One region of the Shewanella sp. HL-SH5 genome, then DNA from elsewhere that is predicted to be linked to it. Evidence: riboswitches for the same ligand, from Rfam matches in the RefSeq annotation. Region 1 holds a riboswitch; the other holds the start of a gene.

The links. A riboswitch is a leader RNA that binds a small molecule or an ion and turns the genes downstream of it on or off. The one in region 1 is predicted to bind thiamine pyrophosphate.
Region 2: it holds a riboswitch for thiamine pyrophosphate, as region 1 does, so the genes downstream of both, thiC (phosphomethylpyrimidine synthase ThiC) here and ACRWQM_RS06165 (TonB-dependent receptor) in region 1, are expected to answer to the same signal.

The regions. Positions count from the first base shown of each region.
Region 1 is NZ_CP195038.1:1,423,889-1,432,773, reverse strand. It holds gene ACRWQM_RS06185 (HvfX family Cu-binding RiPP maturation protein) at 1-324, opposite strand, end outside; gene ACRWQM_RS06180 (phosphotransferase) at 517-1,563, opposite strand; gene pnuC (nicotinamide riboside transporter PnuC) at 1,556-2,224, opposite strand; gene ACRWQM_RS06170 (hypothetical protein) at 2,230-2,490, opposite strand; gene ACRWQM_RS06165 (TonB-dependent receptor) at 2,606-4,807, opposite strand; TPP riboswitch at 4,867-4,991, opposite strand; gene ACRWQM_RS06160 (YcfL family protein) at 5,133-5,528, opposite strand; gene ACRWQM_RS06155 (PaaI family thioesterase) at 5,551-6,039, opposite strand; gene ACRWQM_RS06150 (PaaI family thioesterase) at 6,032-6,544, opposite strand; gene hinT (purine nucleoside phosphoramidase) at 6,544-6,897, opposite strand; gene ACRWQM_RS06140 (M61 family metallopeptidase) at 7,073-8,836, shown strand.
Region 2 is NZ_CP195038.1:1,726,483-1,735,367, forward strand. It holds gene katG (catalase/peroxidase HPI) at 1-1,944, shown strand, start outside; gene ACRWQM_RS07465 (YkgJ family cysteine cluster protein) at 2,175-2,528, shown strand; gene ACRWQM_RS07470 (acyl-CoA thioesterase) at 2,632-3,030, opposite strand; gene ACRWQM_RS07475 (DUF2897 family protein) at 3,282-3,539, opposite strand; gene kdsB (8-amino-3,8-dideoxy-manno-octulosonate cytidylyltransferase KdsB) at 3,560-4,297, opposite strand; gene kdnB (3-deoxy-alpha-D-manno-octulosonate 8-oxidase KdnB) at 4,369-5,439, opposite strand; gene kdnA (8-amino-3,8-dideoxy-alpha-D-manno-octulosonate transaminase KdnA) at 5,515-6,699, opposite strand; TPP riboswitch at 6,901-7,000, shown strand; gene thiC (phosphomethylpyrimidine synthase ThiC) at 7,190-8,885, shown strand, end outside.

The DNA of each region.
Region 1 (8,885 bases):
CCAATGAACCGCAAAAGCTGCCACAGCCATTGTCACTATCAAAGGTAATGAAATAAGTCTTGTGGCTAATCCCATAAGCAACAAAAATCCACCGAAAAGTTCAGTTCCAGCCGCCAAAGCAGTCATCACTTCAGGCATGGGCAAACCAAGGCCCCAATCAGGATTACCAAACCAGGCCGCGGTATCTTCAAAATGAGACAATTTATTATATCCAGCTTGCATCAATACTGGTGCAAGATAAATTCTTAATGCTAGTGCGGCGAGACCATCAAAATGAGACAGTTTTTGAAGTATCTTTTGGTATAGAGAAAATAACGTTTGCATCTGGCTTCCTTTATTAAACAACAACATTGTTAATACTTTAACTATGTCAGAAATATTATGTAAATGGGTATGGCTAAATAAGACCCTGTATAAGGCAATAATATTTCAACACAGAGGTATTTAAACCCAAATTCAGCACTATCTGGCAATGCTTATGATAAATATTGATTAACTTACTGTCTAAATTTTCGTTTAAGGATAGCTGAAATCAATTAATGAAAAGTACCTATGATACAAGGGGAAGAAGTTTTGGCAGGTATTTCTTGCCATCAATAAAGCCCACATCGCACAAAATAGCCAATAACAATTTATCGCATATGCTACGCATTTAGGGGCATTAGTGTTTAGTGAAGGAGATGCAGTTTCTGCTTGCCATTGAAAGTAGGCTTGTAACAAAGTATCCGTTTGTTGCGTTGATAAACTGTGGGTTGCCAATATTGACGCTAAATCAAAAAGAGGATGACTGGTGGCTGCATATTCAAAATCAATACACATTAATCTTGCTAAGCCTTTGTTTTGATAGCCGTGAATATCCAATAGCAGGTTAAAGGGGGTTAAATCTCTGTGGCAAAAAGTCGGTGTAATTAAACATTCCTCTAATGCATTAAACCACTGCTTAACCATGTCGCTTTGGTCGTCGAGTTGGTTGAAATAGTGTTGCCATTCGGCGGTTTCCTGCGGGTAAGAGGCTATAAGCTGCTGCCGATACTCGTGCCATTGTTGCAGTAAGCTCACCTTTTTTTCAGGTAAAGGCAAAGTTGATAGATTTTTTAATACTTCAAATAGTTGTTCTACAGGTTGTGAGTTTGATGTACCTATGAGTATCTCATCCTCGCGAGGAGTATTTACACCATACTCATGATAAGCCTTATGCCAAGGTGTGGTTTCAACAATAAAGTCACTGAGATAAATTTCATAATTATCACTGTAAAAGTGTAATTTAGGGGCTATTGCTATCTGCTGTGCTTGACGCCAGCTAGCGACTTCATCTTGACGAGAGCACCACACAGCATCAACTTGGTTCACTCTTAACACTTGTGATTTTTGCATCTGTTCAATTTGGCATTTAAGCAGATAATTTTGGTTACTCAATCCCGCTGACAAGTGTTCAACGCTGATGCAATACTTAGCCAGTTTTTCCAGTTGGTTCGAAGGTACAAGCTTGAGCAGCAAGCTGACCACGTCATTAGGAAGTAAGTTTAACGCTGATTGAGCAACCAATGTTTCTAATTCAACCATTTTGAGAGAGTGGCTCTGAATTTGAATCTGTTTCTGCAAGCCATGTTTTGCGCCACATAAAGTATCCCACCACAGCCATAAAGACATAAAGTACAAACAGTGCAGTTGTCAGCATCAAGCCTTTACTAAAGTACAAATAAATTGATAGCGTATTGATAACAATCCAATAAAACCAATTTTCAAGCACCTTTTGAGCCACTAAAAAAGTGGTCATTACGGCAAAGCAGGTAGTGGCAGAATCTAGATAAGGAAATGATGCTTGGGTGTAGGTTGCCATAAAGTAACCCACAATAATTGATATTATTGATGTCACAGTAATCAACATGAAATGCGTATTAAGCGACCAACTAACAATGGCCGAGCCACTGTCATTAATAGCATGCTCCGGGCTATTACTCGGCTGTTGCATCCACATCCAATAACCGTAAACAGCCATCGCCATATAATAAATATTAAGCACTGACTCCATTAACAAAGACACTTTCCAGAAAAGTACCGTATAAATTGCCGTGCTGATAAACGCCGCTGCCCAGCACCAAATATTGGTGCGCATGGCTAATGCTAGGTACACCACGGCTAAAATGACTGCAACGGCCTCCCAGGCGGTCATCACACTCATTTCATTGAAGGCCTGGCTTATTGTTTGGCTAAATTCAAACATAAACATTACTCACTGTGGGCTAAATTAAGTTCACCACCAATAAACTTACATACAAATACCGCCTTGCCCCACTTACCATGTGCCGCTTGCATTTCAATCGCCAGCATCGACATAACATCCCCATACTCTCCACATATCTGTGTTGCCATAGCATTAGTTACTCGCTCAATATTGCTATAGCTGTCAACACGGCCTATAAACCACTTAATAGGGTCTAGGTAATTTTCATTAAATGGATACATGCTAATTTCTGCAGTTAATTTCATTATTGCCCCTCAAATAGTATTTTGCGGCGCCTGGAAATACCAAACCGTCGCAATGGTTAAGCTCATTTAACAAGGTCCAATATCAACATATGATGCAAATGAGCTTCACGAAAAATTACATAAATTTATAGTCGAAAGTTACGCCAATTTGACGTGGGTCACCGTAACGAATGTATTGCTTATCAGCCCAATCTGTATCGGGTTCGTTACCAAAGTAGAATCCACGTACGCCATAGTTTTCATCAAACACATTACGACCCCACAAATAGGCCGACCAGGTTGGTGTTTCATAACCTAGGCGAGTATTGACTATGTTATAAGCGTCAGATTGAGAGTCATTGCTGTCTGAATAATAGAAGTCACTTTTACCACTAGTATTAATATTGGCAAACCAACCGGAGTCAGCAAGATAAGTCACACCAGCACTGTAAGTAAAGTTGGGAGAGTGAGCTAATTCGCGTCCAGATAAATCAACAATAGTCCCATTTTTATCCTGGTAGCTATAATCGCCATATTCTGTTTCTAACCAGCCAAAACTACCGTACATTTGCAGATTTTCAGTCGCGTACCAATTCAAGTCAAGTTCGGCGCCGTAGTTACTTGAGCTGCCTGCATTTTCAGTGAATAACACAAAGCGTTGTGGATTTTCAGGATCTTGTAATGATGCTGCAACTTGTTGCTCTTCTCTGTCCATAAAGAAAAGCGCAAAGTTAGTATCAATTGCCCCCGCTAACCACACAGACTTAAGACCCAACTCGTAGTTATATAAAATTTCAGTATCGAATTGTTTTTTATCAGCCAACTCTGCCGGTAAAGTCATGTTAAAACCACCCGCCTTGTAGCCACGCGCGACTTTCCCATAAGCATTGTGTGCAGCATTAAGCGATTTAGACAAGGCTATATGGCCGCCCCACATGTCTTCAGAAGGCTTGAAATTGTCATTATTAGTATCAGAGTACTCACTGTTGCGACGCTCAAGGCGCAATCCGCTAGACAGTAAGTAATCGTCACCTAAATGACTGTCAAGTTGCGCAAACACCGCGAAATTAGATGCATCATAGCTTGATTGCAGTACTTCATCTGGCCAGGTGTTATATTCAGAATATAAATCATTGTCTTCTTGAAGGTTCATGGCATACACGCCAACTAACCAGTCAGTTGAGTCATTAAAAATACGACTTGCCTGGTTTGATGTGAAGCGAAACTCCTGCGATACAGTGTTACGATCGCCCTTTTTGTTCCAGGTATAATCGTAAACACAAGGTGCTGAGCCGGTGACATTCCAGTTATCATCATATTCATTACAGGTTTTACTGCTCCAATAAGCAGGATTAGCCCAGTCACCGTCGTATCCATGTTGATGATCAGTTTGTGCAAATGAGGTTAATGAGGTTAATTCAAAATATTTAGCGCCTGTGAACGACAGTTTTAGCCCTGCGCCAGTGGTTTTTTGATTATCAATACCGGGTTGATCCGTTAGGGTATCAAAACCATTATTATCCAATGTCCATGCATCATAACCGTTGTTATAGTTGGCGTGTAACAGGGTGAAGTCTGCCTGTACATCATCGGTGGCATACCAACGTAATTTTGCTCGGGTGGTCAATTCATCACGTTGATTGGTATCATCACGGCCTAAATAGCTGTTGTTTCTATAACCATTCTGATCATGCTTTTCAAGCGACACTCGATAAAGTAGCTTTCCTGAATCCGTGATAGGACCAGAGCTAAAACCTGAAAAAGTTTGCAGATTATCATCACCTAAACTGACTTTGGCGCCATTTTCAAAAGTGTCTGTTGGGTCATTACTTTTAAGATAGATCAAACCCGCTAATGCATTGGCGCCGTATTGTGTGCCTTGTGGACCACGTAATACTTCAACCTGTTGCATATCGTACATGCTTGACACCATGCCAAGACCTGACAAATCGATATCATCAACAATAAAACCAACCGATGAGTTAGGCGCGCCTTGATATTGCTCTTGTTCGCCAATTCCGCGTATTTGGAAGTATTTTGGGCGTGAGCTACCACCCGACCAGTTAAAGTTAGCAATAGAGTTTAATACATCTTCAAAATGCTGCGCGCCTTCATCTTCTAATTGCTGGGCATCGATAACCGTGACACTTGAAGGCATTTTATCAAGACTGATATTGCTGAAATCTGCATTTACGACAATCACTTCCATCTTTTCAGATTCAGGTGCGATACGCTCAATAGATTCAGTTGCGGCAAGACCATTGGTTGCATAAAGTGCCGTAAGAACAGCTAATGCGAGTGATGATTTTGCTGGGAAGATATTTTTTACAGGAAGCATAGGACCTCAAATATTAAGTTTGAGATCCGGCAAGTAGCGATAAAGAAGTGCACATCCATGAGATCGAAGTGGCCCATTCCTACGCCGGTATTAGCCGGATCAGGTTCTAAGGGTTCATCATTTGATATCTCAGTTTTCCAATTAAATATAAAATTTAACCAGTAAAACACCCCTTGGCGGAGGGGATTATATCTTAAATTTAGCTCGCTAGCAGGCAAAACTAATACTTTTTTCTGACTAAAAATAAAGCCAGCAAATGCTGGCTTAAAAAACGTGGATTTTTACTCATCTTAAAAGCTAAACAGCTGTTTAGATAAGTTATCGGTTAATTTGAAAATGCCTGGCGAATATACACTTCAAACCGAGTGGCTGTGGCATTAGGGGCAACCGCATTAACTTGTATTTGTTGTTTGCCGTGTAGCTTGAGTGATTTCCAGCTAGTGGCTTCATCTTCAATGGTAAAACCACTGGCATCAAACCAGGTGAATTTATACTGTAGGCGTAAATCTGTTGCCACTAAACTATTGATTTGTGCCGCTGCTTGAATTAAATCTGCGCTCTGGCGCTCATTTACATTAGTCACTGACACTTGTCGGCCAAAAGTACTATTGTCGACTCGTACTTCGCCTTGTGAATTAACTGAAATACCCGCTGTATGATTTGCACAGGCTGACAATAATAAACTTACAGATAATACGAAGTAACCCGTTAACTTTTTGATATTCATTGCAAAGCCTCTTCATTTATTCAATCAAAAAATGTGCTCTAGCAGTGGCAATTAACTGCTTTCTATTGGTTTGCCAACAATTAATACTCACATTCGCGACTCTTCGTCCCTGGCGAGTAATTTTACATTCTGCAAAGGTATCTTGATGTAAACCTGCGCGTAAATAGTCAATGGAGAAATCGACAATTTTAGGCACCTTTTTGGCTTGCATGAACACCATTAATTGCACAATTGCCGACATTTCCATAAAACCTGCTATTACCCCACCGTGTATAGCGGGCAATATAGGGTTACCTATATTGTCATCCTTAGCGGGTAATTTAAACACCATTTCGTCGCCAAATCGTTCTACCGACATACCAATAAATTGTGAATACGGCACTTTAGCCAGCAAATAACTGTAGTCATTCAGTTCAATCGCACGTTTTACCACATCTCTCACATCCAGTGAGGCTGAAGAGTCTGGCATATCGGCTTTGTTCGCTAAGATTTTAGATTCAGTCATGTTTGGCCTCCGGTAAATTGCCCATTAATGCCTGGCGAAACTCTTCGCCGACCATTTCAGGACTGATACGCATAAAGGTGCCAACGGCATGGGCAATAGGCTCATCTATGCTGTCCTGATAAGCGATTGCACGGGTAAAGGCTACGCTAGAGGATAATCGATAACATTCAGCAAACGCATACACAGCTTTGTGCGGCTCAGCCGGTTTCATATAATCGACACGTAGATCTAATGTGGGTGATATTTCTAAGGTTTGATATTTTTTTAAAATTGCACACACTACCGCAGTGCCGCAGGTTGTATCAATCAATGTGGTGATCACGCCGCCATGAATAACACCGGTATCTGGATAACCGATAATATCTTGACTATAAGGTAGTTCAATAAGTACATGGTGTTCGCTGGCTTCTTTAACCGACAAGCCTAATCGACGGCACTGGGCTAATTGATTAACAAATCGGGTTGCCACTTCCGTTAACGGGAAAAAATCAGAATTAATTTTCATTAGCCGCGGCTCAACATAGGTCCAAGCGGCTTACCACCTAATAAATGCAGATGAATATGGTACACTTCCTGGCCACCATGTTTATTGCAGTTCATGATCAACCGATAACCATCTTCGGCAATGCCTGCTTCATCGGCAAGCTTGGCCGCGACAGTCATCATTCGACCCAAAGCTAACTCATCAGACGCTTTAACATCATTTGCAGTCGCTATTAAATGGTTAGGAATAATCAAAATATGCGTCGGTGCTTGCGGTGAAATATCAAGAAATGCAGTAACCAAATCGTCTTGATAAAGAATATCAGCAGGAATTTCACGACGAATAATTTTGCTAAAAATGGTTTCTTCAGCCATTTGATTGTCCTTTTTGCGGTAGCCATGTTGAATGACAAAATGTGGATAGGCTTAAGTTTATAGTATTTTTCAATAAATATAACCGCTAATGATGCTTTTTCATTGTAGTCGTTTGCGTAAACCCGGCAATTTTGGCAGCATGGGTTCATTATCGTTTTTAGCGACTGGACCTTTTATGCATCATCACATTCATGCCATCGATCCCAAAGCCCATTTATTTGCCGTAACCGCCACATTGAATAATGCTCAGCCGCATCAAATATTCAGCTTACCTGCCTGGTTACCGGGCAGTTATATGATCCGTGACTTTGCTAAGAACATCATCGACATTCAATTTTTTGATGAAAATGATGCGCCGATTGGCTTTACGCAACTCGATAAACAAACATGGCAAGTGGATAATCAATCAACCACGATTACCTTGCGTTATCAAATTTATGCCTGGGACTTATCGGTGCGTACAGCTCACCTTGATACTAATCATGGCTTTTTTAATGGTAGTTCAGTTTTTCTCGCTGCCAATGGATTAGAGCATCACCCTCAACAGGTTACGATAGCGCCACCAGCATTGAATGACTTAGCCCAATGGAAAGTGGCGACCAGCATGACACGCGCAGCGGGTGAACAATTTGGTTTTGGCGAGTTTACCGCTGAAAATTACCAGGACTTAATTGATCATCCGGTTGAAATGGGCGACTTAACCATTGATACTTTTGTCGCAGCAGGCGTACCACACGATATTGTGTTAAGTGGAAAGCATCGCGCTAATATGGCCCGTTTAAAGCAAGACTTAAAAGCAATTTGCGAGTACCAAATTCACTTTTTTGATACCCCTGCTCCGTTTGAACGCTATGTGTTTATGACCACGGTATTAGATAATGGCTTTGGTGGTTTAGAGCATAAAGCTTCTACTGCCTTAATGTGTTCACGCAATGATTTACCTAAAAGTGAACAAGGTGAAGTCGAAACAGGCTATCGCACCTATTTATCCCTTTGCAGCCATGAATATTTCCATAGCTGGAATGTAAAACGCATCAAGCCGGCAAAGTTTACCCCGTTTGATTTATCCCAAGAAAGCTACACTGAGCAATTATGGGCTTATGAAGGTATTACCTCTTACTTTGATGACTTAATCACTTATCGCAGTGGCTGTATCGATCAAGAAAGCTATTTAACCTTATTGAGTGAAACTATGACTCGGGTTTATCGTGGTCAAGGCCGCTTTAAACAAAGTTTAGCTTCCTCAAGCTTTAATGCGTGGACAAAGTTTTATAAACAAGATGAAAATGCCGCCAATGCTATTGTCAGTTATTACACTAAAGGGGCGCTATTTGCGTTACTGTTAGACTTAACCTTAAGGCTTGAAACCCAGGGTAGTAAAAGCCTGGACGATGTGATGCGCATTTTATGGCAAGAGTATGGTTTAACCGAAAAAGGCACCGATAACAAAAGCCATCAACGCATTGTTGAATCATTATTAAAGCGTAATTGTGATGATCTTTTCAGCTTTTTATACAACACAGATGATCTGCCATTAGCTGATTTACTCGCTAAAGTGGGCGTTGAAATGAGCCTGCGAAGCAGTGAAGGCAGCAGTGATACTGGCGGCAGCAAAGCTAAGGGCTTTAAAATTGGATTTGGTGCCCGTGTTAAAGCGGAAAGCTTAGGCTTAAAAATACTTACCGTAACCCAGGATAGTCCAGCTCATCAGGCAGGTTTAAGTGCTGGCGACTTATTAATAGCCGCTGATAATTTACAAGTAAATGGTCAATTTGAGCAACAACTGCAACACTACCCTATTAATGAGTCGATTAAACTGCATTGGTTTAGACGCGATGAATTAATGCAAGGTGACTTAATAATTCAAGCTGCTGTAAAAGATACTGTGATGCTAAAGATTAAAGATAAAAATTTAGTCAAACTATGGTTATCTCAATAGATAAAATAACTTAGTACTTAAATATTAGCGCCTACTGATTAAAAAAAAG
Region 2 (8,885 bases), 300 kb from region 1:
AGCCAATCATGGTGGCCAGCGGATTGGGGCCATTACGGTGGACTAATGATCCGTATGACTTGGCACGCTGCAGGAACATACCGAATTGCCGATGGTCGAGGCGGAGCCAGTACGGGAAATCAACGTTTTGCCCCAATAAATTCATGGCCAGACAACGGTAACTTGGATAAAGCACGCCGTCTACTTTGGCCGATCAAGAAAAAATACGGTAATAAGCTAAGTTGGGCCGATTTAATTGCCTATGCAGGCACCATAGCTTATGAATCTATGGGATTGAAAACATTTGGTTTTGCCTTTGGTCGTCAAGACGTTTGGCACCCAGAGAAAGATATCTACTGGGGCGCTGAAAAAGAGTGGTTAGCAACTTCTGATAACGCGAATAGCCGATACTCAGGAGACCGTGAGTTAGCCAATCCGTTAGCCGCTGTGATGATGGGGCTTATTTATGTTAACCCTGAGGGCGTAGACGGCAACCCTGATCCACTTAAAACAGCTAAAGATGTACGTGAAACCTTTGCCCGCATGGCAATGAATGATGAAGAAACGGTAGCACTAACTGCTGGCGGTCATACTGTAGGTAAAGCCCATGGTAATGGCGATGCCTCGTTATTAGGCGCTGAGCCTGAAGGTGCTGAGATTGAAGACCAAGGCTTTGGCTGGTTAAATAAAACCAAACGCGGCATAGGCCGTGATACTGTCACCAGCGGTATAGAAGGCGCATGGACAACTCATCCAACCCAATGGGACAACGGCTACTTTGACATGCTACTCAATTATGATTGGCAGCTTAAGAAAAGCCCCGCAGGCGCCTGGCAGTGGGAACCTGTAGACATAAAAGACGAGCACAAACCTGCTGACGTTGAAGATGCATCGATTAAATGTAATCCAATTATGACCGATGCCGATATGGCCATGAAAATGGATCCTGAGTATCGTAAAATCACCGAACGATTTGCCAAAGACCCTGCATATTTCTCTGATGTGTTTGCTAGAGCCTGGTTTAAATTAACCCACCGTGATTTAGGACCTAAAGCTCGCTACATTGGCCCTGATGTGCCAGAAGAGACCTTAATTTGGCAAGATCCTGTACCAGCAGGTAAAACTGACTACGATATTCAGGCGATTAAAGACAAGATTGCCGCCAGTAATTTAACAATCAGCGAAATGGTCGCCACAGCATGGGATAGTGCGCGAACCTTTAGGTCATCTGATCTTCGTGGTGGTGCTAATGGCGCTCGTATTTGTTTGGCGCCACAGAATCAATGGCTGGGTAATGAGCCTGCACGCTTATCTAAAGTGATAGCGGTATTGCAGCCAATAGCAAAACAAAGCGGTGCAAGCATGGCTGATGTCATTGTTCTGGCTGGTAATGTCGGTATTGAAAAGGCGGCTAAGCTTGCAGGTAGTGATGTATCAGTACCATTCACGCCAGGTCGGGGTGATGCTACAGCTGAAATGACCGATACTGAGTCATTTGATGTGCTAGAGCCCATTCATGATGCTTATCGTAACTGGCTTAAAAACGATTATGCCGTGAGCGCGGAAGAGCTAATGCTAGACCGTACTCAATTGATGGGGCTAAACGCCCACGAAATGACAGTATTAGTAGGCGGCATGCGGGTACTTGGTACTAACCACGATAATACCAAACACGGGGTATTTACTGAGCAAGAGGGCGCGTTAACTAACGACTTCTTCGTCAATTTGACAGATATGAATTATTCCTGGAAACCAGCAGGCAAAAATCTGTATCAAATATGTGAGCGAGATAGCGGTAAAGTTAAATGGACTGCAACGCGGGTTGATTTGGTATTCGGCTCTAACTCGATTCTTCGGGGGTATGCAGAAGTGTATGCTCAAGATGACAACAAACAAAAGTTTGTTGAAGACTTTATCGCCGCATGGTCTAAAGTAATGAATGCAGACCGTTTTGATATAGCGTAAACATAAATAGCTGCTTAGATTGCAAATCTAAAGGCAATATTTGAATGTAAACCATTGTATTGCGTATTAAGATACGCGGTACAGTGGTTTTTTTATATACTGTTTACGGTCTATTAATCATATAACCTCACACTTGCTCATCAGCTTGATGCTCTCCAGAACCAAGATCAACTTCTAATGTGGTATGTATGCCACTATAATAACGATAAATTATAGAATATTAGGCCGTTATGAATAATAACCGAGAGATAGTTGACCATTTACGGGATCGTATTCCGACGTTTGAATGTAAACCAGGTTGCCACGACTGCTGCGGGCCTGTCACCACCTCCTCAGAAGAAATGTCACGTTTACCAGTGAAAACAGATGCTGAGCATGACGCGGCATTAAATGAGTTTAACTGCGTACATTTAGGGCCAAATGGTTGTACGGTTTACGATGAAAGACCATTAATATGCCGGTTATTTGGTACTACACCTAATATGCCATGCCCAAATAGCTGTCGTCCCCAAGAGATGATTGATATTAAAGTTGAAAATCAAATTCATCATTTCATCAAAAATACCCGCCAGGTATTAGTGTAAATGTGATGTGGTTGGAAAATAGCTGACGTTAACTTGACCGACATCCTTGTGGTCATTGATACAGTTGATGTTTCTATTATTGGAGTGCTATGTGCTATGTGCGTTAGCTTAATGGCCAAACCTTGGTAGGATTGCGTTGTTCATTCACTGCAACAAAAGTAAATACACCTCTAATCGCATGTTCGCGATGGTCGTCATACATATTTTCGACAAAAATATTCACTTCAACTTTAAGCGAGGTATTACCCACATGAATAACCCTAGCGACTAATTCGGCTAAACTGCCTGCTGGAATGGCTTTTTTAAAATCAATTCTGTCTGAGCTAACAGTAACTAAAGACTTTCTGCAAAAACGGGTCGCAGCAATGAAAGCGGTTTCGTCCATCCATGCTAATGCATCTCCACCAAATAAAGTGTTGTGATGATTGGTGTTAGACGGAAAAATAGCTTTAATGACGCGAGCTTCAGACTGGTCAATGCGGGCGAGCATTTCGTCTGACATTAGGTTTGCTTTAGGTGAATTTGTTGTACTTGATTTATGGGTTGTGTTTGAGCTGGTATCAGTGGCGGTAAGGGGCATATTACTCCTAAGGATTATGCGAAACTAAGGTTGAATACTGAATTTTTAGAGGGTATTAACCTAATTTAAAAACAATTACTCAAAATCATTTAAGGCTTCATTTCATTAAAATGAGAAGCCTTAAATGTGAGTAACAACATTGGTTTTAAAGATTTAACAACAGCCAGTGAGCATTAATCTGCTTTTGTTGATGGGTTATCTTTTTTGCTTGTATCAGTACTATTTATACCAGCATTAGCGCCTGTATTGTCATTCTGATGTTCATCGGCATTTTTATCTGCGCTTTCACCTGGAGCAATGCTTTTATCTTTGTGATCACCTAAATGTGGCATTTTAAATTTAGCGCTGTACTTTAATACGGCTAAATTACTGGCAATAACACCCACCACTAAACCAATGATAATCCACACTTCAAAACCTGATAAATCCATACTGATGCTCCAAGGTTTAGTTAATCAACCGCTAAGCGTAATTCACATTTACGAATATCATCAGGGGTATCGACTTCTGGTGAATCGAATGCGCTAATCGCGATTTTTATTTTATAGCCGTATTCTAATGCACGCAGTTGCTCTAATTTTTCTAGGTCTTCTAACTTACCTAGTGGTAATTGGGCAAAGGCATTAACAAAACGACGGGTGTAAGCATAAACACCTAAGTGTTTGTAGACAGGGTATTCGTTAGTGTCACGGCCAAACGGAATGCGTGCGCGTGAGAAATACAGTGCGTTGAAGTCATTATCGAACACCATTTTAACGTGCATTGGGTCGTCTAATTCTTTCTTATCGGTGATTTCAAATCCTAAGGTCGCCATTTCAAATTCACCAGGGTGGCGTTCAAATAAGCTAATGATTTGTTCTATCGAAATAGGGTCGATTAAGGGTTGATCGCCCTGTAGGTTAATCACTAAATCATCATCGGCTAAGCCTAACTGGCTGATAGCATCATTAATACGATCGGTACCCGATGCGGCATCAGCGCTAGTCATAACCACTTTACCACCAAAACCTTCAACGGCATCTTTAATGCGAACATCGTCAGTGGCAACGTAAATATTGTCTAACCCTCTGGCTAATGAAGCACGTTCGTAAACGTGTTGGATCATCGGTTTACCATTAATAGGCGCTAATGGCTTGCCAGGAAAACGACTTGAACCATAACGAGCTGGAATTAATAGAGTAACATTCATCAATAAAAACCTATTTTAATGGTAAACAAAAGGGCTCATCTGAGCCCTTATGACAAAATGACTTAGCCGTATTATATACGACGGAATAACTTAGTCAGCATTTCATCGGTAACTTTTTCTTCCCAGCCTTTACCGTAAACATTGTCCCATAGTGGGCCCATGCTCTTAGTGACTGCAACCATCTTAGCTATAGTTTCATCTGGTAAGTCTTTACAGATGTTTTTCGGTAGGGTGATGTTGTGAATTTCCATCATTTTACGGAATTCTTTCACACCTTCTGGATAGAATTCTTCTAACACATCAAATGCTAAACAGTTGCCGATACCGTGATGGTAGCCTAATACATAGCCTAAACCGTAAGACACCGCATGACATGCACCCACCTGGCTATAAGCAATGCTCATTCCGCCCATGTAAGAGGCCATCATTAGCTTGTCATCTTTTTCTGGATGATCGTCTAGGTAAACTTGGCGACATAAATCCATCGATTTTTCAGCGAAGGCCTTAGCAAATTCGTTCAGGTAAGTCCCTTGTAAAGACTCAACACAGTGGATAAAGCAATCCATACCAGTGTAGAACCATTGATCTGTTGGAACACCTGCAATTAACTCAGAATCCATAATGATTTGATCAAACACAGTGTAGTCAGAATTTAAGCCTAACTTACGCACTGGGCCACACAGTACCGCAGTACGTGATGCTTCAGCGCCGGTACCGGATACTGTAGGAATACCAATGTGGTGAATTGCAGGGTTTTTAATTAAATCCCAACCTTGGTATTCAGATGAGCTTCCTGGGTTAGTTAGCATAAGCGATACCGCTTTAGCTAAATCCATTGTAGAGCCGCCGCCTAAACCAACAACACTGACTGGTTGCTTAGTGTTAAAGGCTTTCACTTGTGCTGTTAATGCATCAACTTGTACCGTTGTTGGTTCGTCATCTACGTTAACGTAAATGACTAAGTCTTGGCTTTTGTTGGGAACTCGCCCTGCTAATGGTTTTTCTTGGTGTACGTCGTCAACCAGAAATACCACAAAATCATCGGCTTCTTTGCGCTCTTGCTCTAATACCACGTCCAATTGCACGAACGAGCCACGACCAAAAATCATTTTTGGTACACATTTAAAATTTTTAAAACTCATTACAACACTCTCCAATTGAGATATTTACTGTAAAAAGTACTATCACCTCAAATGAGGTGATAGAAGATAAGTTATTTAAGCAAAAGCACGTTTGATGTTTTCAATACGCTCTGCAATTTGCTCATCTGTCCAAGACAGTTTAATTAACATCGAAATCGTACGGCTCATAATGGCATCTGATTTTGGTGTTTTAATTTGTGTATAGTCAGGGCGGTCAGCAATTAACATAATTGGTAACGCAGCAGGGGCTTTAAGTTCCTGAATATGTTTCCAATTTTTAAGGTAATGCCAGTTGTTGATATACCAGTAAAAACAACCATCGACCTTGTTAGCTGCAAGTTTTTTGTTTATCTCAATAGTGCGCTCTTCTGTAGGCAAGAAGAAGCTTAAGAAACCTGCTGAGTCACCTTCTGGATCAGGTAGTTCACGGAAAGTCACTTCTGGAATTTGTGCCATCGCATCTTTAATGGTCTTTTTGTTTTTACGTTGAATCGCAATAATTTTGTCTAGCTTACGTAACTGGGCTAAACCCATTGCAGCGTTCATTTCAGATATACGGAAGTTCAATCCCATTATTGGGTGACCTTCAGCGCCACGGTCACTGCCGACATGATCATGGCCATGGTCAGAGAACATATGGCTGTGATTGTAGATGTCTGAATTGTTAGTGACAATAGCACCACCTTCACCACAAGTGATGGTTTTAACAGAATCAAAAGAGTAACAACCGACATCACCGATAGTGCCTAGTGCTTGACCTTTGTAGCTTGCACCTATGGCCTGGCAAGCATCTTCAAGAATAATCAAGTTGTGCTTCTTACAGACGGCTTTGATTTCATCCATTTTTGCCATAGAGCCACACATTTGCACTAGATTTACTGCTTTGGTGCGTGGGGTGATAACCGCTTCAATGCCTTCTGGCGATAAACATAAGGTTTCATCAATTTCAGCAAAAATAGGGATTGCGCCAGCCATAAATACTGCTTCCACAGAAGCCACAAAAGTAAACGGCGGTACAATAACTTCATCACCTGCGCCAACACCCGCTGCAGCCATAGCAGTTTGAAGTGCAGCAGTACCACTTGATACAAGATGAGCGTGTTTAACGTTCATCTTCTCACAGAGTAATTGCTCCATGTCGCGAGTTTTCCAGCGATCATTACGCATATGGTCAAAGTTGTAACGGAAAGTAAAACCGTTCTCCATTACGTCAGCGACTTCCTGCTTTTCTTCTGGACCGAATAATTCAAAACCTGGCATGGAAATTATCTCCTAAAATTCTACGCATCTTTGCGTTTACATAAACCCGCTAATTATAACTAGGTTAGTGGGGAGACTGCGACAGTTATTGAAAAATAATTCATTTTTCTTTATTGATCAACTTGGGAGGTTAAAGATCACCTTGAAAATATATGCAGATATTACATCTTGTTATTGAGGTTTATTTCTGGCTATACTTACCGAATCTTGTCGGAGTGCCATTAAGGCTGAGACCGTTAATTCGGGATCCGTTGAACCTGATCAGGCTAAAACCTGCGTAGGTAACAAGCATAATAATCCTTGGTGATTATTCATGCGTAAAACTTAAGTGGTTTTACCATATCCACTTAGTTTTACCCGTGTTTACCTCTTTTGATTATTGACAGCAATTGCGTCTAACCATTCTTTGAATTGCGTTAACGATATTGCTCGCTCTCAACACACTTTCCTCCAGACAAGCAACTTTCTCTCATTTTATTCGAGGTTGCTCATGTCAAATCGTCGCGAAACCCGTGCTAGCGCACAAGCTTTTATTGATAACTTAAAACCATTACAACATCCCAATTCTGAGAAAATTTATCTGCAAGGTAGCCGTGCTGATTTACGCGTAGCCATGCGCCAAATTCATCAAACCGATACCATTTTGGGCGGTGATGACACCAATCCCCTTACAGAGCAAAATCCTCCGTTAAAGGTTTACGATTGTGCTGGTGCGTATTCTGATCCCAATGCTGAAATCAATGTGCGCTTGGGTTTAGCCAAGCTTCGTCAAACTTGGATTGAAGAGCGTGACGATACCGAAGCACTTGATGGTGCTAGCTCTCATTTTACCCAACAACGTTTAGCTGACGATGGTTTGGACCATTTACGCTTTGATGCGCTAGTGCCACCGCGCCGTGCCAAAGTGGGTAAGCGAGTGACGCAAATGCATTATGCTCGCCAGGGGATTATTACTCCTGAAATGGAATACATTGCCATTCGCGAGAATATGGCAAGGCAAGAGGTTAGCGATCCTGTGCTAACAAAAAAAGCTAAGGGTGAATCCTTTGGTGCTGTGATTGGTGAGTTAATTACCCCTGAATTTGTCCGCAGTGAAGTGGCGAGAGGCCGCGCTATTATTCCGCTTAATATTAATCATCCAGAGTCAGAGCCTATGATTATTGGGCGTAACTTTTTGGTTAAAGTGAACGCCAATATTGGTAACTCAGCGGTGACATCATCGATTGAAGAAGAAGTTGAGAAGTTGGTGTGGTCGACACGTTGGGGCGCTGACACGGTAATGGATTTATCGACTGGCAGATATATTCACGAAACCCGCGAATGGATAATTCGTAATTCACCTGTTCCTATTGGCACAGTCCCCATTTATCAAGCGCTAGAGAAAGTAAACGGCGTGGCAGAAGATCTTACTTGGGAAGTGTTTAGAGATACCTTGATTGAACAAGCCGAGCAGGGCGTTGATTATTTTACCATTCATGCTGGCGTGTTATTACGCTATGTGCCTATGACAGCCAAACGCTTAACCGGCATGGTGTCTCGTGGTGGCTCTATTATGGCCAAGTGGTGTTTAAGTCATCATAAAGAAAGCTTTTTGTATGAACGCTTTCGAGATATTTGTGAGATTTGTGCAGCCTATGACGTGTCCTTGTCATTAGGTGATGGTATGCGTCCAGGCTCGATTGCCGATGCCAATGATGAAGCACAATTTGCCGAATTAGAAACCTTAGGCGAGCTGGTTAAAATTGCCTGGCAATATGATGTGCAAACCATTATTGAAGGCCCTGGCCATGTGCCTATGCAGTTGATTAAAATCAATATGGAAAAACAGCTAGAACTTTGTGATGAGGCGCCATTTTATACCTTAGGACCACAAACGACCGATATTGCACCGGGTTATGATCATTTTACCTCTGGCATAGGTGCGGCAATGATGGCCTGGTATGGCGTCGCTATGCTGTGTTATGTCACACCCAAGGAACATTTAGGTCTACCGAACAAAGAAGATGTAAAACAAGGGCTAATAGCTTACAAGATAGCAGCACATGCCGCCGATGTCGCCAAAGGACATCCGGGGGCACAGGTACGTGATAACGCATTATCAAAAGCCCGTTTTGAATTTAGATGGGAAGATCAATATAACCTAGGGCTTGATCCTGACACAGCCAGAGCCTATCACGATGAGTCAT